2 linked regions of the Duganella zoogloeoides genome follow. The protein of the gene in region 2 interacts with the protein of the main gene of each other region in a pairwise test. Links are inferred from orthologs where the notes say so. Each region holds a gene or a part of one and is shown on either strand. Other genes may lie near its edges.

Region 1 (7,142 bases), 1.9 Mb from region 2 along the record:
GAACCGTGCATGATGACGTCGAGGCCGGCGTCGCGCAGGCGTTCGCCCAGCACGAATGATTGCAATTGCGCCGCTTCGCCCTGGTGCACCAGGTACACGTCGCACAGGTTCGGTTGTTCCGGCTCGCCCGCTTCTTTCATCAGTTCCAGCAGGCGCTCGATGCCCATGGCAAAACCGACGGCCGGCGTCGGCTTGCCGCCGAACGAGGCGATCAGCGGATCGTAACGGCCGCCCGCGCATACGGTGCCTTGCGAGCCAAGCGAGTCGGTCACCCATTCGAACACGGTGCGGTTGTAGTAATCGAGGCCGCGCACCAGGCGCGGATTGATCACGTACGGGATGTTGTTGTGGTCGAGGATCTTGCGCACGCCGTTGAAGTGCGCCAGCGATTCCTCGCCCAGGTAGTCAAGCAGTTTCGGCGCGCCGTTGACCATGTCCTGCATGGCAGGGTTCTTGGTGTCGAGGATGCGCAGCGGGTTGCTGTGCAGGCGGCGCTTGGCTTCCGCGTCGAGCAGCGCTTCGTGGCTTTCCAGGTACGCGATCAGGTCCACGCGGTGGCGCGCGCGCTCTTCGGCGTCGCCGATCGAATTGAGTTCGAGGCGGATGTTCTCCAGGCCCAGGTCATCCCACAGGCGGCGGCACAACATGATCATCTCGGCATCGACGTCGGGACCGGTGAAGCCCACGGCTTCGCAGCCGAACTGGTAGAACTGCCGATAGCGGCCGCGCTGCGGGCGCTCGTGGCGGAACATCGGTCCCGTGTACCACACGCGCTTCGGACCTTCGTACACCAGGTTGTGTTCGATGACCGCGCGCACCGCGCCTGCCGTGCCTTCAGGGCGCAAGGTCAGCTGGTCGCCGTTCATCGAATCGGTAAACGAGTACATCTCTTTTTCGACGATGTCGGTGACGGCGCCGATGGCGCGCTTGAACAGTGCCGTGTCTTCCACGATCGGCGTGCGGATCTGCTGGAAGCCGTAGCTTTGCACCACCGATTGCGCGGTGTTCTCGAACAGCTGCCACAGGTGCGAGTCCTGCGGCAGGATGTCGTTCATGCCTTTGACGGCGGTGATTTTTTCAGCTTTTTTATTTTCGGACATGGTTCTGATTTCGTTAAAAACTAGACTGCGGCAGTCTTGCTGTAATTGGTCTTGACGTAATTGAGGACGATCTCGTGAAACTCTTCCACGATGCGCTCGCCGCGCAGCGTCGCCACCTTGGCGCCATCGACAAAGACCGGCGCGGCTGGCGATTCGCCAGTGCCGGGCAGGCTGATGCCGATGTTGGCGTGTTTCGATTCGCCGGGACCGTTGACGATGCAACCCATCACGGCCACGTTCATCGCTTCCACGCCCGGGTAGGTTTTTTTCCACTCCGGCATCTGGTCGCGCAGGAAGGTCTGGATGTTGTCGGCCAGCTCCTGGAACGTCGTTGACGTGGTGCGGCCGCAGCCGGGGCACGCGATCACCATCGGCGTGAACTTGCGCAGGCCCATGGTTTGCAGGATCTCCTGCCCCACCACCACTTCCTTGGTGCGGTCACCACCCGGCTCCGGCGTGAGCGAGATACGGATGGTGTCGCCAATGCCCTCTTGCAGCAGCACCGACAGCGCGGCGGTGGACGCCACGATACCCTTGCTGCCCATGCCCGCCTCGGTCAGGCCCAGGTGCAGCGGATAGTCGCAGCGCTTGCCCAGTTCGCGGTACACGGCGATCAGGTCCTGCACGCCCGAGACCTTGCACGACAGGATGATCTTGTCGCGCGCCAGGCCCAGTTCTTCGGCACGGACGGCGTTCTCGATTGCCGACGTGATCAACGCTTCGTACATGACCTGCTGCGCGGTCCACGGCTCGGCGCGGCCGGCGTTTTCATCCATGATGCGCGCCAGCAGCGCCTGGTCGAGGCTGCCCCAGTTGACGCCGATGCGCACCGGCTTGTTGTAGCGGGCCGCCACTTCGATCATCTGCGCGAACTGGGTATCGCGCTTGGCGCCCTTGCCCACGTTGCCCGGATTGATGCGGTATTTCGATAGCGCCTTGGCGCACTCCGGATAATCGTTGAGCAGCGTGTGGCCGTTGTAGTGGAAGTCGCCGACCAGCGGCACATCGACGTCCATCTTGTCGAGCTGTTCGCGGATGTACGGCACGGCTTCGGCCGATTCCGGACGGTCCACGGTCAGGCGCACCAGCTCGGACCCGGCACGCGCCAGGTCGCGGATCTGGATCGCGGTTTCGATGGCGTTGGCGGTATCGGTATTGGTCATCGACTGCACGACCACGGGAGCGTCGCCGCCCACCCAGATCTGGCGCTGGCCGTGCGCCACCAGCACGCTGCGGCTGGCGCGGCGCGGTGACTGGCCCGAAGGAATAGCTGTTGGCGAAGAAGACATGGTGGTTTTACTCGGAACTGGTATTTGTTGGCTTGCTTGGTTTTGCTTGGCTTACTTGATGTTCACGCGGGCGATCGTACCGCCTGCAACTTGCGGCAACGCCAGCGGCGCGCCGCCCAGCGAAGCCTGAACACCAGCTGGCTTGCCGACGATCAGCAGCGACGGGCCCTTGATGTCGAAGGTTTCGGTGCTGCCGGCCTTGACCACGCGCGAAATCAGCGGCGCGGCGCCCGGACGGCGAATCTCTACCCACGAATCCTCCGCTACTTTCAGGACCAGCGCGGTGCCGGTGACGGCTGCTGCAGTCGTGGCAGCAGCGGCTGCGGCCGGCGCTGCGGTGGTCGTAACCGGCTGACCGGTCACGGTAGGCGCCGGCGTATTGACCGGTGCGGTGGCCGGGGTGGTAACAGCGGCGGAACCGGCAGCTGGCGCAGGCGCGACGCCGGCCACCGTGCCAGCATTGGCGGCACTACCGCCATCGACCGGCGGCACCGACACCAGCGGCACATTCGGCGACTGCAGCGGCGCGGTTTCCTGGCCGGGCTTGACCAGCGTGGTTTCCAGCGGCGCCACCGTGGCATCGGTCTTGGCCGGCTCGGTGGCGACGGCAGCGCTATCGGCGCCACGCTCGAACAGCGCCAGCGTGTGCGCAATCAGGCCGCTCTGGTAGAGGAAAATCCCGCCCACCACGACCACCACTGCCACACCACCCATTACCCAGGCGCCGGTGTGCGAGTTACGCGACTTCATCAGCGGCATGCGCGTGTCGGAGAACGTGGCCGCGATTTCCTTGCGCGGAGGCGACACCTCGGGACTGGTGGGCGAACGCACTTCGATCATTGCCACCAGCGGCGTGGCGTCGATGCGCACCACCTTGGCATAGGCGCGCACGAAACCGCGCGTGACGGCCATATTGGGCAGCGACGCATAATCGCCAGCTTCGAGCGCCACCACCTGGCGCGGCGCCAGCTTGAGCTGGTCGGCGATCTGCTCCACGGTCAAGCCCAGCGCTTCGCGCTGCGCCTTCAGTTGTGCTCCGGGCGTAGCCAGGCCGGTTTTGGCCTGGTCTTTTGGCGGTTCTACCCACTCAGAATTCATTGCTGTCTCACTCATCAAACGCCCCACGTTGATAAGCAGCATACTCGGTCGAGCCGGGGTAGCGGGACCGTAACTGCGTGACCCAACCAGCTTGTTTTCCCGTATCGCCCACTTGATGCTGCACTTTAATCCCGAGCCACAGCACATCGGCCGTCAAGCTCTCCATCTTTGCCACGTCAGCCAGGCGGGTCACGAAGAAATGGGCACGCTGGACATCGCGTTTTTCCACGTAAAGCCGCGCCAGGTTGGCGTTGGTGGCCGGCAGATCGGGCGTCAACTGCAACGCTTGCAGCAGATAACGCTCCGCGCTGGCGTAATCCTTGATTTTCAATGCACACGCACCGGCATTGTTGGCGGCGCTGGCCGGCGAGCGGTAAGCGCGGTTGGCCAGCGCGGCGTCGAACAGCGGCAACGCCTCGGCCACGCGGCCGCTCTCGCACAAAAAAGAGCCGTAATTGTTGGCCAGGTCCGGATTTTCCGGCGCCAGCTTGCGGGCGCGGCGGAAATTCTCGTCGGCGGCAGCGGTATGGCCCAGTGCTTGCTCGATCAGGCCGCGCAAGCCCAGCGCTTCGGCGTTATCGGGCTCGGCAGCGAGCGCCAGCTTGATTTCGCCCAGCGCCACCGCGTACTGGCCCTGCTCGAAATAACCGACCGCCAGTTGCGTGCGGATCGCCGCCTTGCGCTCGGCGCTGCCCGGCGCCCGTGCGCTGTCGGCGCCACGGGCAGATTGTGGACTATCCGGGGTCGTGACGCAACCGCCCAGTGCGCCGGCCAGCAGCGGGAACATCCCGAGCATGGCCAAGCGATACCGGTTGCGCTGCGCCCAACCCGCCATCAGGAATGGATCTCCACGATCTTGCCGAAATTGGCGCCGAACTTTTGCTGGTACTCGGCCATCTTGCCCATGCGCTCCTGGACGCGGGTGCGGTCCTGGACTTCGCCAGCGAGCTGGCCGCAGGCGGCGTCGATGTCGTCGCCACGGGTTTTACGGATGGTGGTCACCAGGCCGGCATCGACCAGAATCTGGGCGAACGCCTTGATGCGCGGATTTTTCGAGCGCAGCAGGCCCGATTCCGGGAACGGATTGAACGGAATCAGGTTGAACTTGCAGTTGATGCCATCGACCGGGTGCTGCACCAGTGCGATCAGTTCGCGCGCGTGCTCGTCGCTGTCGTTGACGCCGTCGAGCATGCAATATTCAAACGTGATGAAGTCGCGCGGCGCGTATTGCAGGTAGCGCTTGCAGGCAGCGATCAACTCTTTCAGCGGATACTTCTTGTTCAACGGGATCAGGCCGTTGCGCAGCTCGTCGTTGGACGCGTGCAGCGAGACGGCCAGCGCCACCGGCACTTCCTGCGCCAGGCGGTCGATCATCGGCACCACGCCCGAGGTGGACAAGGTCACGCGGCGGCGCGACAGGCCGTAGGCGTTATCGTCCAGCATCAACTTGAGTGCCGTGGCGGTAGGTTCGAAATTGAGCAGCGGCTCGCCCATGCCCATCATGACCACGTTGGTGATCTGCCGTTCGCCCTTGGGGCCGGGCTCGATGCCCTTGGTACGGCGCAGTTCGAACTCGGCCATCCACAGCTGGCCGATGATTTCGCCGACCGACAGGTTGCGCGAAAAGCCCTGCTTGCCCGTCGAGCAGAAGCGGCAGTTTACGGCGCAACCGGCCTGGGTGGAAATACACAGCGTGCCACGGTTTTCTTCCGGGATGAACACGGTTTCGACCGCGTTGCCATTGCCGACGTCGATCAGCCATTTGCGGGTGCCGTCGGTGGACGTGTTGTCGCTGATGATGGCTGGCGCGGCAACAAAGGCGCGGGTTTTCAGTTTGTCGCGCAGCGACTTGGCCAGATCGGTCATGCTGTCGAAATCCGACGCGCCGAATTGGTGGATCCAGCGTTGCAGTTGCTTTGCGCGGAACGGCTTCTCTCCCAACTCGGCGCAATAAGCGATGAGCTGCGCGGGATCGAAGTCCAGCAAGTTGGTCAGAGGTGCGTTCATAGTCAGTCCAGACAATACAAAAAGTTTCCGTTTCCACCAAGGCGGAAACGGAGACATTACAAAAAATTACTTGCCGAAGAAGTAGGCGATTTCTACTTGAGCAGCTTCTACTGCGTCCGAACCGTGAACGGCGTTGGCATCGATCGAGTCGGCGAAGTCAGCACGGATGGTGCCTTTGTCAGCCTTCTTAGGATCGGTAGCGCCCATCAGTTCGCGGTTTTTCAGGACGGCGTTTTCGCCTTCCAGGGCTTGGATCATGACTGGACCCGACACCATGAAATCGACCAGATCCTTGAAGAAGCCGCGCTCTTTGTGCGCAGCGTAGAAGCCCTCAGCTTCTTCACGCGACAGTTGCTTCATTTGCGCAGCAACGATCTTCAGGCCAGCGTTTTCGAAACGGCTGTAGATTTGGCCGATTACGTTTTTTGCAACTGCGTCTGGTTTGATGATCGACAGGGTGCGTTCGATTGCCATTTGAAAAACTCCAATAAAAAGAAAGGTTTAAAACAAGAATTGATAGTTCAATCAACCTTCGATTTTAACATAGAACACTACGGACTTTCGAGAACCAGCACCAGATTAGCCCGAACAATGGCTCACGATAGAGCATTTTGAAGCCGTGCAAGCACGATATCGGGCATTTGATGCCGGTTTAAGCCCCCTTTAAGTGCTTTTGCCCCAGTTTTTTGGGTAATCTCGCGCGGGCGTGCTATCCTTTTATCTAAGCGGATTGCTCCGCACCAACTATTGGAGGCATCATGAACAACTTGCAACAAAACACCTACGACCTGAGTAGCGGTCGCCGGGCGGTGCAGCACAACGTGTTGCGTAACACGTACTGGCTGCTGGCGCTGTCGATGATCCCGACCGTGCTGGGCGCTGCGCTCGGTATGGCGCTGCACCTGCCGCTGACCGGCGGCATCATGATGATCGTGTTCCTGGCCGGCGCGTTCGGTTTCATCTGGGCCATCGAGAAGAACAAGAACTCCGGCCTGGGCGTGGCCCTGCTGCTGGGCTTTACCTTCTTCATGGGAGTCATGCTCACGCCGCTGCTGACGCGCATCATGGGCTTCTCCAACGGCGGTACGCTGATCATGATGGCCTTTGGCGGTACGGCCTCGGTGTTCGCGGTGCTGGCGTCGATCGCCACCGTGACCAAGCGTGATTTCTCGGGCATGGGCACCTGGCTGTTCGCCGGCGTGATCGTGCTGATCCTGGCATCGCTGGCAAACATCTTCTTCGCCATCCCTGCCCTGAGCATCGTGATCTCGGTCGTGGCGATTGCCATCTTCTCGGCTTACATCCTGTATGACGTGCAGCAGATCGTCAACGGCGGCGAAACCAACTACGTCAGCGCCACCCTGCGCCTGTATCTGGACGTCTACAACATCTTTACCAGCCTGCTGTCGCTGCTGGGCTTTGCGGGCGGTAGCCGCGACTAAGCGCTAAGTCCATGCCGGTCTTACCGACCGGCTGACGACAAAAGCCGCCAACCTTCACGGGTCGGCGGCTTTTTTTACTCGTGTCCCGCTTCAGGAAAACCGGGAGAATCAACCACGCCCTCTCGGAGCGCCATGAGTCCCGCTGTCCCAGTTATCTTCATGATCATTGTCGGCACACTGCTGTTCGCCGGGCTGTTCTGTATTTT
Region 2 (16,142 bases):
TTGGACCCCCTGGTCCCAAACCAGGTGCGCTACCGGGCTGCGCTACACTCCGAAGAAGCAAGATAATACAAGCTGCCGCCCCCTCCGTCAAGGGCGTCATAAATATTTATGTCATTTACTGGTGCAAGACGGTGGAACTTACATAAAATGCATGCACCCAAACTACTGGACCGGCCATGAACGCAGCGCTGTCGACAGAACCGATGCGTCACCGCATCGTGCCGGGCATCCTGGTCTCGCTGGTGCTGCATGCGGCGCTGATCTTCGGCTACCGCCTGGGCGCCCCCGTGCCGCCGCCGGAGTTGCCGCCCAACCGGACCATGACGGTGTGGCTGGTGCCCAGGCCCGCTCCCGCGCCTGCTTTTGTTCCTGTTACGCCTGCTATTCCAGAAGCGGCACCCCAACTGGCAGCGCAGGCAGCCATCGCCCGCGAGCGCAAGGCGCGCGAGCAAGGCGCGCGGCACCAGGACCGCCAGCGACCGCACGACACTGCCGACCGTGACCGCACGCCAGCAGCTATTGCCGCCATCACGCCGGCGCCCGCCCCGCTCGACACCACCGTGGCAGCCGACACCGCCAAGCCGGCCGGCGCCGATGACGATCCGCTGCGCGCACCGGCGGAACCGAAACCGTTCGATATCGAGGCGGCACGCAAGGCCGCGCGCAAGGTGGCGGTGGAAAAGCCGGCGCCCGGCACCCTGGCCGCCCAGTTGCAAGCGCATCCGCTCTATCCGGAAGATGACCGCAACAAGCTGGAGAAAGACATGGCGCGGGCCGGCCGGCCCGACTGCCTGAAGGGCGGCGGCAATCTGCTGACGCCGTTATTCTGGCTGCTCGACAAGAAAGACCATGGCTGCAAGCTCTGAGCTGCTGCAGTACTGCCTGCCGCTTACTGTTCCTGCTTGAATGTCAGCGCCAGTTCGTACAATGCATTTTTCTTCTTGCCCGTGATCTGCGCGGCCAGCCCGGCCGCCTGCTTGACCGACAGCTCGGTCAGCAAGACCTTGAGTATCCTTTCCGCATCGGCATTGCCTGCCTCGTCCTGCGCAGGCGCGCCGGCCAGCAGCACGACGAACTCGCCTTTTTCGCGGTGGGCGTCGGCCCGGATCCAGGCTTCGGCCTCGGACAGCGGGCAGCGGTGGATTTCCTCGAACATCTTGGTCAGCTCGCGCGCGAACACCACTTCGCGCTCCGGCTCGAACGCGGCTGCCAGCGCGGTGGCGCAGTCGAGGATGCGGTGCGGCGCCTCGTAGAACACCATGGTGGCGGTCACCGTGCGCAAGGTGGCGAGAAAATTCTCGCGCTGCCTGGCCTTGGCAGGTAAAAAGCCGACAAAATAAAACTGGTCGTTGACCAGGCCGCTGGCCGACAGCGCCGTCACCGCCGCCGAGGCGCCAGGCAGCGGCAGCACGCGCAAGCCGGCCGCGCGCACGGCCTCGACAATGCGCGCACCGGGATCGGAGACGGCCGGCGTGCCGGCGTCGGAGACCAGCGCGATACGCTCGCCAGCCTGCAGGCGTGCGATCAGGGTCTCGGCCACTTCGCGCTCGTTGTGCTGGTGGGCGGCGATCAGCGGACGGTGCAGGCCGAAGCGCGTCATCAGTTGCGCGGTGTTGCGGGTGTCCTCGCACGCGACCGCATCGACCAGGCTTAAAACGTGCAATGCGCGCACACTGATGTCAGCGACATTGCCGATGGGGGTCGCCACGACGTACAAGGTTGCGCTAGGATAGGTCTGGTGCGCTGTTTCTTCCAAGACAGGAAGGGCGGAAATGGCGCGGGTAGTAGGTTCAGACATATCGTGGTCAGTAAATGGAATGAGGGGGCAGCATGAAAAAAATGAGGTTGTGCGCGGCAGTTGCCGCATGGGCGGCGCTGGCATTGGTGAGCGGGTGCGGCTCGTCCGTGCCCATCATTATAAGCCCGCCACCGGCGCCCGCTCCCGTGCCGCTGCCGCCGCCACCGCCGGAACCACCACCGCCGGCAGCGGAAGTGTTCGCCATCGCGATGCCGGGGGCGGCCGCCCAACCCACCCGCGCACCGGATACCGACCAGCTGCGCACCGAGAATGCCACCGGCTACCGGCCAGCGGACGACGCCACCAGCCCGTCCGGCGCGCCGGTGCGCATGGGCTTGATCCTGCCGCTGCGCTCGGAGACCCTGGGCGCCGCCGCCGAAGCGCTGCGCGCCGGCTTCATGGCGGCCTGGGAACGCGACCGCGACAACATCACCATCACCGTGGTGGAAACCGGCGACGTCGCGCAAGATATTTTATCGAGCTACGCCCAGACCCTGGAAGCGGTGGACCTCGTGGTCGGCCCGCTGGCGCGCTCGGCGGTCACTGCGGTGGCGACCAGCCCGCTGGTGACCAAGCCCACCATCGCCCTCAATCACCCGGAAGGTTTCGGCACGGCCAACGCCACCCCGTTACCACAGCAAATGCTGGCCATGGGCCTGTCGATCGAGGAAGAAGCGCGCCAGGTGGCGCAATGGGCGGCCGCCGAACAGCCCGGCGCCAGCGCCATGATCATTACCACCAGCACACCATGGCAGCGCCGCATCGCGGCAGCGTTTGCCGCCCACTGGCAGCAGCTGGGCCAGCAGGTGCGCATGGTGGAACTGAGCGCGCCAAACAACTACCTGAGCGACCCGGAGCTGGTGCAATTGCGCGCGCGCCTGCAACAGGACCCGCCGGGCTTGCTGTTCTCGGCCATGGGCGCCGACCAGACGCGCCAACTGCGCGGCGCGCTGAACAGCGGCCTGGTGCATGAAGCGGACGAGCCGGTGATCAGCACCGCCGACGGCTTGCCGGCCAGTCCTGCCGCACCGGTCGCCCCCACCGGCTTTGCCGCCCTGCCGCTGTACGGCACCTCGGCGCTGAACGCTGGCGGCGGCATGAATTCGCCCACCAACGAACTCGACGGCGTGCGCCTGCTCGACCTGCCATGGCAGGTGCAGCGCGACCATCCGGCGGTGATGGTCTATCCGCACCCGGTACAAGCCGGCACGGCCGACATGGAACGCCTGTTTGCGCTGGGCATCGATGCCTACCGCGTGGCGCGCGAAGTCAGCCGCAAGCCGGCCGGCCGCTTCAGCATCGACGGTGTCACCGGACGCCTGACGGTGGACTTCGGCCAGGGCCCGGCCCGCTTTGAACGGGTGGAGCAGCCGGCCGTGTTCCAGCACGGCGTGCCGCAAGCCGTCCAGCAGTAACCAGCCATGGCGCCGCCCCGCGCGCCGAGCGGACGGCGCACCGCGCAACAGCAACTGGGCCAGCAAGGTGAAGACCGCGCGCTGGCCTACCTGGTGGCGCAGGGCCTGGTGCCGGTCGAACGCAATTTTCGCTGCAAGGCCGGCGAGATCGACCTGATCATGCGCCACGGCGCCCACCTGGTGTTCGTCGAAGTGCGGCGCCGGGCCCCGAGTAGCTTTGGCGGCGCGGCGGCCAGCGTCACCCATCACAAGCAGCAGCGGCTGGTCCACGCCGCCCAGTACTACCTGCTACGCCACCGCACTCCGCCACCGTGCCGCTTCGACCTGGTCGCCCTTGATGGCGATCAGCTGGAGTGGCTGCGCAATATCATTACGCTTTAAGCGCTTCTTCAGCGCAGATGTAAGCATTTTTAACAGGTCTTGTCCGGGGTTTCGGATGACTGCACTATAATCAGCACACTATGACAAATCAACGCATCCTGGCGCACTTCCACGAAAGTGCCGAACTGAAAATCCAATCGGCCACCGTGCTGGCGCCCCATATCGCCCAAGCCATCGACATGATGTTTGCGGCATTGTCTAACGGCAATAAGATTTTGGTGTGCGGCAACGGCGGCTCGGCTGCAGACGCCCAGCATTTCGCTGCCGAACTGGTGGGGCGCTTCGAACGCGAACGCTTCCCGCTGCCCGCCATTGCGCTCACCACCGACACGTCGATCCTGACGGCAGTGGCCAATGACTACAGCTACCGCGAAATCTTTTCCAAGCAGGTGCAGGCGTTTGGCCAGTCCGGCGACATCCTGCTGGCGTTTTCCACGTCCGGCAATTCGGGCAACGTGGTGGCTGCCATCGAAGCGGCGCTCGAGCGCGAAATGCGCATCGTGGCGCTGACCGGCAAGGGCGGCGGCGAGATCGGCAAGATGCTGACCGACGCCGACGTCCATATCTGCGTTCCGGCCGACCGTACCGCCCGCATCCAGGAAGTGCACCTGGTCTGCATCCACAGCATTTGCGACGGCATCGACGTCGCCCTATTCGGAGGAGATGTGAATGAGTAATTCCCGCACCATCTGGACCACGCTGAAACGCCCGCTTGCCATGAGCGTGCTGTGCCTGGCCACCGCCGCTACCCTGTCCGGTTGTGTGGCGCTGGTTGCCGGCGGCGCCATCACCGGCACGCTGGCCGCCTCCGACCGCCGCACGTTTGGTGCGCAAACCGAGGATACGTCGATCCAGTTCAAGGGTGCGAACAAGCTGCGCAATGTGCTCGGCAGCGATGCCCACGTCAACATCAACAGCTTCAACCGCCGCGTGCTGCTGTCCGGCGAAGTGCCCGACGATGCCGCCAAGGCCACTGCCGAGCGCGAAATGGCTTCGGTAGAAGGCGTGCTGTCGGTGATCAACGAGCTGGAAGTGGCCGGCCCCGCCAGCTACACCTCGCGCTCGAACGACACCATTATCACCGGCAAGGTCAAGGCCAGCCTGGTGGACGCCAAGGATATCTCGGCCAACTCCTACCAGGTGGTGACCGAGCGCGGCGTGGTCTTCCTGATGGGCCGCGTGACCCAGCGCGAAGGCCAGATCGGCGCCGATATCGCACGCGGCGTCTCGGGCGTGAGCAAGGTGGTCAAGGTCTTCGAATATATCTCTGAAGACGAATGGAAATCGTACCAGCCGAAGCCTAGCGGTTCGGCGCAATGATGCCATGAGCACGACCGCATCCGCCGCCGCATCGCCGGAATCCTCGCGCGCCTGGCTCAAGCCGCTGATCGCTGCCGTGGCGCTGGCCGTGATCGGCGCGGTAGCCTACGTCACGCTCAGCAAGCGCCCGGTGGCGCCCGAGGTCACGTTCGTCACCATCAAGGGCGAAAAGATCACGCCCGAAAGCCTGCAAGGCAAGGTGGTGATGGTTAATTTCTGGGCCACCTCGTGCACCACCTGCGTGGCCGAAATGCCGCAGATGGTCGAAACCTACAACAAGTTCAAGGACGACGGCCTGGAATTCGTGGCCGTGGCCATGAGCTACGACCCGCCCAACTACGTGGTCAACTACGCCGATACGCGTAAGCTGCCGTTCAAGGTGGCGCTCGACACCGACGGCTCGGCCGCCAAGGCCTACGGCGACGTCTCGATGACGCCCACCACCTTCGTCATCGCCAAGGATGGCAAAATCCTCAAGAAATACGTGGGGCAGCCCGATTTTCCCGCGCTGCACCAGTTGCTCTCCACCTCGCTCAAGGGCTAATTCTTAAAAGCCGGCCTGTACCGAGAGGTAAAGGCCGCGCTGGGTCTTCGGATTGAAGACCGTGATCTTGCCCAGATTCGCATACGCTGCCGTCACCGACACATGCTTGCTCGGGAACCACGCCACGAACGCATCGTAATACGCCTTTTCCGGATCGACGCCGAGGTTGTGCGGCTTGCGCCGGTACTCCGCGCCCACCGCCAGGTGGCGGTTGATCAGGTATGCGGCCGACACTTCCGGCATCACCTTGCGGCTGTCGCCCAGGTCGCCGCCGAAGCCCAATAAACCCATCTGGTTGGCCTTGGTGGCGCGCAGGGTCAGGTTCAGTAGCAGACTCTGCTCGAGCAGGATCTTGGTGGCCGCCACGTAATAGTCGTAGCCGCTGTCGTCCTTCGCACCGAGCTGGGTAACGCTGGTGACGCCCAGCGCGCCGAGTCCCTTGACGCCCTTGTTGTCCTTGTACATGGCCCCCACCGCAATTTGCGGCAGCCAGCTGTCCTGTTCGTACACGGCGTCGCCGGTCAGCTTGACCTTGATGCCGAGGATGTCCTGCTTGAGGATGAGGTTGTCGAGCGGCGCCAGGCTGCCCTTGAAGGACTGGCTGGCCACCGACAATTCCACGCGGTCGGCCAGGCCGATCGCCACGCCATAGGTGTCGAGCTTGTAGTCCTGGGTGCTGATATACGTGTAATGGGCGTTGGCGCCCCAGCTGTCGCGAGTGCCGTAGCCGGTGATCAGGGCCCACGGCACGATGCCGCCACCACCGGCGCCTTCCACCTGGCTGACGCCGCCGGTGGCCAGCAGCTTGCCCATGTCGGGCGAGGCCTGGGATTGGGCAGCGGCGCTGCCAGCGCTTGACGCCATCAGGATTGCGAGCGTGAGCCTGGTGATCGGAAATGTCATGGTGATGCTCCTGGCGGCTGCTTACTTGGTGACGATGGCGCGCTGCATGGGCGCGAGCTTGGCCACCAGCTTGTTGGCGACGCTGTTGGGGACGTTGTGGCGTTCCATGGCGATTTGCAGGTCCTCGGTCAGCGCGTTGAACATGGCGTTGGTGATTTTCAGATCCTGGTGCACGGTGGTCATGTCGCGCACGGTGCCCACGCCGTCCATGGTCTTGTCGCGGTATTTGCCGGTGTACTTGCACGGCCCGCCCGCGAACTCGCAGATCTGCTCCTGCAGGCGCACGTTCAGCTGGTCCATGTCGAAGTCGGCAAAGTTGTCCTTGATGCGCGGATCGGCCAGCACCAGCGGGATGAAGGTATCGACGATTTTCTTGATGCCTTGCTTGCCACCGAGGCCCTGGTAAACGATGTCGTCGGTATAAGGCGTTTGCGCCACGGCCAGCGAGGACGCCAGCAGCAAGCCTGTCATGACGGCGGCCACGCGCGAAAGTAGTTTCATGTCGGTTCCTCGGCAGGGAAAGAAGGGGATATCCCTCCGACAATTTATCAGCTTACGCCGGTCGATCGGCCATTTGTTTGCTTTGAATCAACGCTTTCGGATTGCCAGTTGTGGCTTGCTGAACACGCCACCGATGTCTGTGTGGCAGGTATCAGGCCCAGCGGATCGGCGCCTTGCCGTGGGCGGCCAGGTAATCGTTGGTCCGCGAAAACGGCTTGCTGCCGAAAAATCCCTTGTGGGCCGAGAACGGCGACGGATGCGGAGAAGTAATCACCAGGTGCTTGCTGGTATCGATCAATGCGCACTTGGCAATCGCGTAACTGCCCCACAGGATGAACACCAGGCCGTCGCGCTGGCCGGACAACCGCGCGATGGCGCTGTCGGTAAAAGTTTCCCACCCCTTGTTCGCATGCGACCCGGCCTGCCGTGCACGCACGGTCAGCACGCTATTGAGCAAAAACACGCCCTGCTCGGCCCAGTCGGTGAGGTCGGTCTGGCGCCGTTCGACGCCGGTATCGTCGCGCAATTCCTGGAAGATGTTTTGCAGGCTGGGCTGCGGACGATTGCCGTCCGGCACCGAGAAGCAAAAGCCCATGGCCGCGCCAGGCGTGTGGTACGGATCCTGGCCGAGGATGACGACCTTGACGGCATCGAACGGCGTCAGGTCGAAAGCCCGGAAGATATCCTTGCCGGCCGGGCAGCAGGGACCGGCAGCGTATTCTTCCTTCACAAAGGCGGTGAGGCTTTGCCAGTATGGTTGTTCAAACTGGTCTTGCAGGTGGGCTTTCCATGAGGGTTCGATGCGGACGGTCATGGAAAGCCTTTCGCCGTCGGTATCAGCCGTTCACCGCAGCCAGCACGTTATGCGCCTGCTCATCCGCATGGTACGAGCTGCGCACCATGGCGCCGACGGCGGCGTGGCCGAAGCCCATCTTGTAAGCTTCTTCTTCGAACATCTTGAACACGTCCGGGTGCACGTAGCGGCGTACCGGCAGGTGGCTGTTCGATGGCGCCAGGTATTGGCCGATGGTCAGCATGTCGATGTCGTGCTCGCGCATGTCGCGCATCACTTGCAGGATTTCCTCGTCGGTTTCGCCCAGGCCGACCATCAGGCCGGACTTGGTCTTGACGTTCGGGTACAGGGCCTTGAAGTCCTTGAGCAGCTTGAGCGAGTGCATGTAGTCGGCGCCCGGGCGCGCCTCCTTGTACAGGCGCGGCACGGTTTCCATGTTGTGGTTCATCACGTCGGGCAGGCCGTCGGCGAAGATCGCCAGGGCTTTGTCGAGGCGACCACGGAAGTCGGGCACCAGCACTTCGATTTGCGTCAGGGGCGACAGGTCCTTGGTCTTGGTGATGCACTCGACGAAGTGGCCGGCGCCGCCGTCGCGCAGGTCGTCACGGTCCACCGAGGTGATCACCACGTAGTTCAGGCGCAGCTTGGCGATGGTGTTGGCCAGGTTCATCGGTTCGTTGACGTCGAGCGGATCGGGACGGCCATGGCCCACGTCGCAGAACGGGCAGCGGCGCGTGCACTTGTCGCCCATGATCATGAAGGTGGCCGTGCCCTTGCCGAAGCATTCGCCGATGTTCGGGCAGCTCGCTTCTTCGCACACGGTGACCAGCTTGTTCTCGCGCAGGATGTCCTTGATTTCGTAGAAGCGGCTCGATGCCGAAGCGCCCTTGACGCGGATCCACTCCGGCTTTTTCAGCCGCTCCACCTGCTCGACCGGCACGATCTTGATCGGGATGCGCGACGTCTTGCTGGCGCCTTTTTGCTTTTCGCTCGGGTTGTAAGCGGGAGTGCTGGAGGTGATCTCAGTGGTCATTTGGCTGCATGCCCTCGCGGGCTGGTTTGGTTATTCAGGTTGTACGGCTGGTTGCGGAACGGGAACCGGCGCGTCTGCCGACGCAGCAAGCACCCGTATCAATTCCTCGGCCAGTTGCTGCTGCACATCGGCCAACTGCGCCTGGGCGCCGACAGTGCGCATGTCGACGGTTTCGAGGCCGGCGTAACCGCACGGGTTGATCCAGGAAAACGGCGCCAGGTCCATTGCGACATTGAGCGACAGGCCGTGATACGTGCAGCCGTTGCCGCGCACTTTCAAGCCCAGCGCGGCAATCTTGGCGCCGCGCTTGGGGCCGTCCGCCATATAAATGCCGGGCGCGCCGTCAATCCGCTCACCGACGAGATTATACGCCCCTAATACATTGATGATCGCCTGCTCGATTTTATGCACAAACTGGCGCGCATACAGCTTGCCGCCCGGCTTGTTGCGGCGCAGGTCCATCAGCAGGTAAATCACCACCTGGCCGGGGCCGTGATAGGTCACTTCGCCGCCGCGGTCGGTCTGCACCACGGGGATGGCGGTGGCGCCGGCCAGCAGGTGGCCACGGTCGGCGGCCAGGCCCAGCGTGAATACCGGTGCGTGCTCGACGATCCATAGCTGGTCGCGCGTGTCGGGCGTGCGGGCGTCGGTGAACGCGCGCATGGCGGCAAACGTGCTGTCGTAATCGGCAACGCCGAGGTGGCGGATCTCGGGAGTGGTGGGGGACGTCATGGCGCCATTATAAATCAGCCGGCGTGGCGGCAACCGGCTCCGGCTTGGGTGGCACCGGGTCGATGTCGGTTATTGGTTAGTTTTATTCACATGGTAAACATTGCCGTATCGCCTGTAGGTGCGGTATATTCCGCTTTTCTTGCCAGTTTTATTCACAAAGTTATCCACAGACCCAGATGAGCGCGAGCCGCCGCCTGCCGAATTTTTCCGCCCTGCGCGCCTTCGAGGCGGCGGCCCGCCACGAGAATTTCTCGCGCGCGGCGGAAGAGTTGCGCCTGACGCACGGGGCAATCAGCCACCAGGTGCGGGCGCTGGAAGAGGACCTGGGCCGGCCGCTGTTCGTGCGCCATGGCCGGCAAGTGAAAATAACTCACGAGGCGCAACAGTTCGCGCAGTTCCTGGGCAAAACTTTCGATGCCATCGGCACCGCTGCCGACGCCCTGCGCCCGGCCGCCGCTGCCACCGCGCCATTGATCCTCGCCGCACCAGCGTGGTTTGCCGCGCGCTGGCTCACGCCCCGCCTGGGCGGATTCATCGAACTGCATCCCGGCATCGACCTGGTGCTGCACACGCGGACGCCGCCGGCGGACCTGGCACGCGCGGGCGTGGACGCAGCAATCGTGTTCGACCTGGGACGTCATCCAGGCATGGTGGTGGAGCGGTTGATGGATGAGAAATGCTATCTCGTAGTGAGCGCCCACTATAGCTCTGGTGCGCACGATCCGGTGCTGCTTTCCTCGGAATTGCAAGGGGGGGAGTTGTTGCGCGCCGTGCTGGCGGGCGCAGGCGAAGCGCTATTGCACCATGTGGTGGCAGCGCCCGAGATTGCCGCCGGACGCCTGGTGCGGCGGCCCGGTGCGGAGCAGGCGTGCGCGGAGGCGTATTACCTGGTGTCGCCGCCGGGAATGGCGGAGCGGCCGCAGGTGGCGGCGCTGCGGCGCTGGTTGCACGACGAGATCGCCGCCTTCCAGCGCCAGCAGTCTGGAACCTATCCCGGCAGGGAATGAGGCGCTGCTTGCGCCGCATCCCTGCCGAGCTAGGTTCTTACATGACGATCTTGACCATCGGGTGCGCCGACAGCTCGGAGTAGAGCGCGTCGAGCTGTTCGCGGCTGGTGGCGCGCACGGTCACGGTCAGGCCGGTGAAGTTGCCCTTGGACGAAGGACGCACTTCCATTTTGCCTTCGTGGAAATCCTGGTCGTGTTTTTGCACGACCAGCACGATGGTCGGTGCGAAGTCGATATGAGTCGGCCCCATCACCTTGATCGGAAAGTCGCTCGGGTATTCGATGAGGGACTCGGTCGGTGGGATCGCTTGCATAATCATTCCAATCTATTAAGAAAAACCGGCGGACATCGACGTGACGCCGCCAGCCTGCATTGTAGCCAAAGTTGCCGGATACGAGGCCAGAGACCAATATGGGGTCGCCACGCCCAAAAAAAAGCCAGCCTGGTAGGCTGGCAAAAACTATTCTCTCGGGAATATCGAAAATAGTTGGGGCAAAGTGGTGGGGTCTGGATGGCGTTGCGCGGTGCGGATTGGTCCGCTGCTCTGACGCTACCACCCGTATCTGCAATGTGGCAACTGTAAGCAAAGGCTTACCCGGAAGCCACGCGAATGTGACGGACTGCAGTTTAAGGGAGCTGAAATGCGCAGGAGCGGGACCGAACCTGCCGTTGACGGAACAGGCCCTCCCCCTCTTGCGTGCCTCCTGGCTAGTTTTGATCGTGGGCAGGCCGGTCGCGGTGCTGGCGGCTCTGGCCCGGATCGGGCCGTTGCTGCGGCTGGGCCGCCGGCGCAGGTCGCGGCGCCGGCTGTGCCTGGGGCTGCGGACGTTCTTGCTGGGGCCGCTCCTGTTGTTGTGGACGCTCCTGCTGCGGCTGGAAACGGGGCCGCTCTTGCTGTTGCGGGCGTTCCTGCTGGGGCTGGAAGCGAGGGCGTTCAGCTTGCTGTGGCCGCTCCTGCTGCTGCGGGCGTTCCTGCTGCGGCTGGAAGCGTGGACGTTCAACCTGCTGTGGCCGCTCCTGCTGTGGCTGGAAACGTGGTTGCTCAGACTGCTGAGGTTGCAGTTGCGACTGTGGCTGCTGTGGCCGTGGCTGCTGCGACGGCTGTTGAGCCTGCGGCTGCTGTTGCGATTGCCTGTCTCGCTCACGCTGGCGCCGCTCGTCCTCGTCGCGCTGGCGACGATCATTGTCGTCGCGCTGGAAACGGTCGCGAGTGTTACCGATCTGCAGTACCGGCGCCGGCATCAGCGCGCCATTGCCGGCACGGCCGCCATAGGGACGCGTATGGATCTCGACGCCCCCGTCGCGCGGATTGATGGTCTGCGCCGGTGCGTCCGGCGTACCGATCTGGTTCGGCGGCAAGGTACTGATGGTTTGCGGCCGGCTGTCGTTACGCGGCAAATCATTGCGCGGGTTGGTGCCAGCGCGCGGATTGTCATCGTTGCGCGGATTATTCGGGTTGTTGTCGTTGCGTGGATTGTTATCGATGCGCGGGTTGTTACCAAAGCGCGGGTTGTTATCGTTACGCGGATTACTGTCACCACGCGGATTATTGTCATTGCGCGGATTATTGTCCGCGCGTGGATTGTTACCGTTGCGCGGATTATTGACCGTGCGTGGGTTATCGTTGCGTAGATTATTGTCAGCGCGCGGGTTGCTGCCGCTGCGCGGATTGTTGTCGAAGCGGTCCGGGCGACCGTTGCCGTCGCGGTCCTGCCAGTTGCGGTTGGTCTCGATGCGGCCCGGGCCGCCGGCCGGACGCGGCGGCGTTGCCGGCGTGACCAGGTTGCCCTGCTGCGGACGCGGCACGAAATGGTCGCCGCGATTGACGCGGATAATGTTGCGTCCCTCGAACTGCGCGCGCGGCAGCACGGTCAGGCCGTCGCGACCGCCGTTTCGCCCAACGTCATGATCGCCACGGGGCGCAAACGACTTGCCCTTGTAGCTCCAGCTCAGGCGCTGTTCGTAGCTGGACGACACCCGGTAGCCGGGCACGAAGCGATCGCGCGGCGTCAGCGGGTACCAGCCAAGGCCGGGCCCCTGGTTCGGACGGTTGACGCCGCCCACCCAGCCCACCAGCGCCGGCGCCCACACGGGACGGCCGGCCGGGCGGCCCGGCGCCCAGTGCCAGCGCTGGCGCACCGTCACCCAGCGGCCGTAGTGCGATGGCGCGTAACCCCAGGGAGCGTTATCGACCCAGGTCCAGCCCCACGGCGCCAGCCAGGTCCAGCGGCCGTCGCGGTACGGCGCCCAGTCGGCGGCCACATTGCGCGGCGCCCACAAGGGGCCGTACTCGACGTTCTCGGTCCAGCTGCCGTGACGGTCCAGTTCTTCGTAGCCGGTCATGCCGGTGGACACATATTGGGTGGTGACCACGACGTCGGCCAGGCGGTCGCGCTCGTCGGCCCAGACATCGAAACCGTCGCGCCGCGCCACCGTCGTGCGCACGTCCTCGGTGGTGACGTCCACCTGGCGGCCCGGATTGACCGTCACCGACGAACCGGCGCCATCGACGCGCGCGGTGCCGGCCAGCACGCTGATCTGGCTGGTGTCGGGCACCCGTTCCACGTCCACCCGCAGCAGGCCCGGCTCGATCATGGTGATGCGCGCCTGCGGCGTGGTCAGTTCGAAGTCGCGCAGCAGGTCGGCACTGCGCACCCGGATGCTGGCGCTGCCGTAGTTGAGGCGCAGGCGCAGCAGGTCGTCATCGAGCTCGGTGATTTCGAGATCGGAGTCGCCATCGAGCCGTACCGCCGTGGAGCCGATGCGAAACTCGGTGCGGGCGCCGCTGGCAGTGACCAGGTGGCTGTTGGCCGTCACCGGCCAGTTGAGGCTGGCGGCCACCGGTTCATCGTCCCCGCTCAGGGTAACCTGGCCCTGCACCGCTGAAATGCGCCCCACTGCCGCCGGCAGGTCGGATTGGGCCTGGGCCAGGGTGCTCAAACCGGCCAGGGCGGCCAGCAGGACGGTGGGGATGATGTTCATGGCGTCTCCGTTAGTAATGGGGATTTAACGCGGCAACAGACGGTTCGCCTACACGGGTTACAAATAATTTCAAGTTGCCGAGCCACGTTTGACGAAAAAGAGCGCCGCCCCCACGCCCATCAGCAACCCGCCAAACACGCGGTTCTGCTGCTTGACCGCGCGCGGGTCGCGGAAGAAGCGCTGCATCGACGAGGCCAGCAAGGCATAGCCATGCATCACCACCAGGTCGATGGCGCACATGGTGGCGGCCAGGATCAGCAGTTGCGGCAGCAGCGGCGAACCTTGCGTAATGAACTGCGGCAGCACGGCCACCATGAAAATGATGCCCTTGGGATTGGTGGCATTGGTCAAAAAGCCGGTCAGGTAGCGCTTGCGCGCTGACGGCACCACCACTTCCAGCTGCGCGTGCTGCGCGCCAATGGCCACCCTGGCGCGCCACTGCGACAGGCCCAGGTAAATCAGGTACAGCGCGCCAACGGTCTTGACCACGTTGAACGCCAGCTCGGACGCCAGCAGCAGCGAGCCGACGCCAGCGCCGGCGATGAAAAAGATCAGCAGCAGGCCCGTTTGCAGACCGAGGATGGTGGCGCTGGCGCGCCGCACGCCATAGGACAAGCCATGCGACATCGACAGCACCGCGCCCGAACCGGGCGAAACGGCAATAATGCAGGCGGCGACGAAAAATCCCAGCCAGACGGCAAAGCTCATGATGTACATCCCATGGTTGACTCCGGCGTCAGCGAAATGCTGCGCGGTAACGCACATTGTAGCCGCGTCGCCATATCGCCGCCGGCTCAGCTTGGGTTAAACTTGCTGCTTCTATAATAAGGACCACCATGACCACTTTCACCACCCGAGGGAGCCGCTAATGGCCGGCACCAGCCTGTTGGCGCTGATCGACGATATCGCGACCATCCTCGACGACGTCACCGTGATGACCAAGGTCGCGGCCAAGAAAACCGCCGGCGTGCTCGGCGACGACCTGGCGCTCAATGCGCAGCAGGTATCCGGCGTGCGCGCCGCGCGCGAAATTCCCGTGGTGTGGGCGGTGGCGGTCGGTTCGCTCAAGAACAAGGCGATCCTGGTGCCGGCAGCGCTGGCGATCAGCGCCTTCCTGCCGCAGGCCATCACGCCGCTCCTGATGATCGGCGGCCTGTACCTGTGCTTCGAGGGCTTCGAGAAAATCGCCCACAGCGTGCTGCACAAGGAAGAAAAAGCCCAGCGCAAGCAGGAACTGGTGGCTGCCGTGGCCGATCCCGACGCCGACCTGGTGGCGCTGGAAAAGGAAAAGATCAAGGGCGCCGTGCGCACCGACTTCATCCTGTCGGCCGAGATCATCGTCATCTCGCTCGGCAGCGTGGAAGGCAAGCCGTTCATGGAACAGGCGCTGGTGGTCATCCTGATCGCGCTGGTGATGACGGTGGGGGTCTATGGCCTGGTGGCCGGCATCGTCAAGATGGACGATGCCGGCCTGTACTTGAGCAAGCTGGGCAACGCCATCGTGCGCGGGTTTGGCCGCTTCCTGCTGGCCGCGGCGCCGGTGCTGATGAAATTCCTGTCGGTGGTGGGCACGGCCGCCATGTTCATGGTCGGCGGCGGCATCCTGGTGCACGGCATTCCCGGCAGCCACGACGTGGTGCACCACGCGCAAGAAGTCATGGCCGGCGTGCCGACGCTCGGCCCGGTGCTGTCCTTTATCACCGAAAGCGTGATCGGCGCCGTCACCGGCCTGGTGGCGGGCGCGCTGGCGCTGGCGGTGGTGACCGTGGTTGGCAAGCTCTGGCGCACAACCAAGAAGTCTTAAAAAATCGGACTTCCTGCGGAACTTCCCGGCTGCTAGCCACTCCAAGACCAAAATAATCGGCTTTTGGAGCGGCACATGGATTTTCGGCATTTAAGGATGGCGCTGGACGCGGCGCGCATGACGATCTGGGACACTTTCATTCACGACGGCACGGTGGCAAGCAGCACCGTCAACTGGCAGGGCGGCGGCCAGCGCCTGCTCGGCCTGCCACCGGGCCAGCTGGCGCAACCGTTTACCGACTTTCTCAGCTATGTCCATGTGGACGACCGCGACGCCCTGGTCCATACCATGCAGGAGGCCGTGGACATGTGCACCGGCTACGAGGTCGAGTACCGCGTGGTGTGGGACGACGCCAGCCTGCACTGGCTGGCCGCCAAGGCCCACATGCTGTGCAACGCCCACGGCGCCCCTACCGGCACCCTGGGCATCATCTGGGACATCACCGAACGCAAGCTGAACGAACAGGCTACGGCGCGCGACCGCGAGATGGCCGCGGTGACGCTGCGCGCCATCGGCGAGGGCGTGATCACCATCGACCCGCACGGTAAGACCGAGTACCTGAACCACACCGCCGAGCAACTGACCGGCTGGCGCAGCGACAAGGCGCGCGGCCAGGATATCGCCAGCATCCTGCGGCTGACCAACGAGGCCGGCGAGCCCATTGCCGAACACGTGGCATTGCAATGCCTGCGCCTGCGGCAAACAGTAGCGCCGGCGTCCGACAACCAGCTCGTTACGCGCGAAGGGCGTCACATCGCGGTCGAGGAATCGGCCTCGCCGATCTGGTCCGACAACGGTGCCCTGCTGGGCGTGGTGGTGGTATTCCGTGACGTGAGCCACGAGCGCAAGCTTACCCGGCAATTGTCGTGGAACGCCACCCACGACACCCTCACCGGCCTGATCAACCGGCGCGAATTCGAAGTACGCAT

Evidence for each region.
Region 1: the proteins of SR858_RS26600 (region 2) and ndk interact in binary tests that used the Escherichia coli proteins (3 or more experiments, as listed by UniProt). The link is inferred for Duganella zoogloeoides from one-to-one orthologs.

Annotation. Positions count from the first base shown.
Region 1 is NZ_CP140152.1:4,162,218-4,169,359, forward strand. The notes cover bases 4,265-7,015. They hold ndk (nucleoside-diphosphate kinase), read right to left. Parts: upstream 5,969-7,015; coding sequence 5,561-5,968; downstream 4,265-5,560. Other genes in these bases: pilW (type IV pilus biogenesis/stability protein PilW), read right to left, coding at 4,265-4,322; rlmN (23S rRNA (adenine(2503)-C(2))-methyltransferase RlmN), read right to left, coding at 4,322-5,494; SR858_RS18430 (Bax inhibitor-1/YccA family protein), read left to right, coding at 6,253-6,936. Also shown: hisS (histidine--tRNA ligase), read right to left, coding at 1-1,100; ispG (flavodoxin-dependent (E)-4-hydroxy-3-methylbut-2-enyl-diphosphate synthase), read right to left, coding at 1,121-2,389; SR858_RS18410 (helix-turn-helix domain-containing protein), read right to left, coding at 2,441-3,487; more of pilW, read right to left, coding at 3,495-4,264; SR858_RS18435 (hypothetical protein), read left to right, coding at 7,069-7,142. UniProt on the Escherichia coli protein: Major role in the synthesis of nucleoside triphosphates other than ATP. The ATP gamma phosphate is transferred to the NDP beta phosphate via a ping-pong mechanism, using a phosphorylated active-site intermediate.
Region 2 is NZ_CP140152.1:6,055,923-6,072,064, reverse strand. The notes cover bases 5,846-8,775. They hold SR858_RS26600 (uracil-DNA glycosylase), read right to left. Parts: upstream 7,677-8,775; coding sequence 7,014-7,676; downstream 5,846-7,013. Other genes in these bases: lipB (lipoyl(octanoyl) transferase LipB), read right to left, coding at 8,719-8,775; lipA (lipoyl synthase), read right to left, coding at 7,699-8,688; SR858_RS26605 (group I truncated hemoglobin), read right to left, coding at 6,383-6,862; SR858_RS26610 (DUF3034 family protein), read right to left, coding at 5,846-6,361. In the rest of the region: SR858_RS26645 (hypothetical protein), read left to right, coding at 177-866; rsmI (16S rRNA (cytidine(1402)-2'-O)-methyltransferase), read right to left, coding at 890-1,798; SR858_RS26635 (penicillin-binding protein activator), read left to right, coding at 1,906-3,213; SR858_RS26630 (YraN family protein), read left to right, coding at 3,220-3,594; SR858_RS26625 (phosphoheptose isomerase), read left to right, coding at 3,675-4,271; SR858_RS26620 (BON domain-containing protein), read left to right, coding at 4,264-4,914; SR858_RS26615 (peroxiredoxin family protein), read left to right, coding at 4,919-5,458; more of SR858_RS26610, read right to left, coding at 5,462-5,845; more of lipB, read right to left, coding at 8,776-9,420; SR858_RS26585 (LysR substrate-binding domain-containing protein), read left to right, coding at 9,597-10,427; SR858_RS26580 (DUF493 family protein), read right to left, coding at 10,465-10,740; SR858_RS26575 (DUF6600 domain-containing protein), read right to left, coding at 11,136-13,409; SR858_RS26570 (LysE family transporter), read right to left, coding at 13,479-14,117; SR858_RS26565 (DUF808 domain-containing protein), read left to right, coding at 14,278-15,213; SR858_RS26560 (EAL domain-containing protein), read left to right, coding at 15,289-16,142. UniProt on the Escherichia coli protein: Excises uracil residues from the DNA which can arise as a result of misincorporation of dUMP residues by DNA polymerase or due to deamination of cytosine.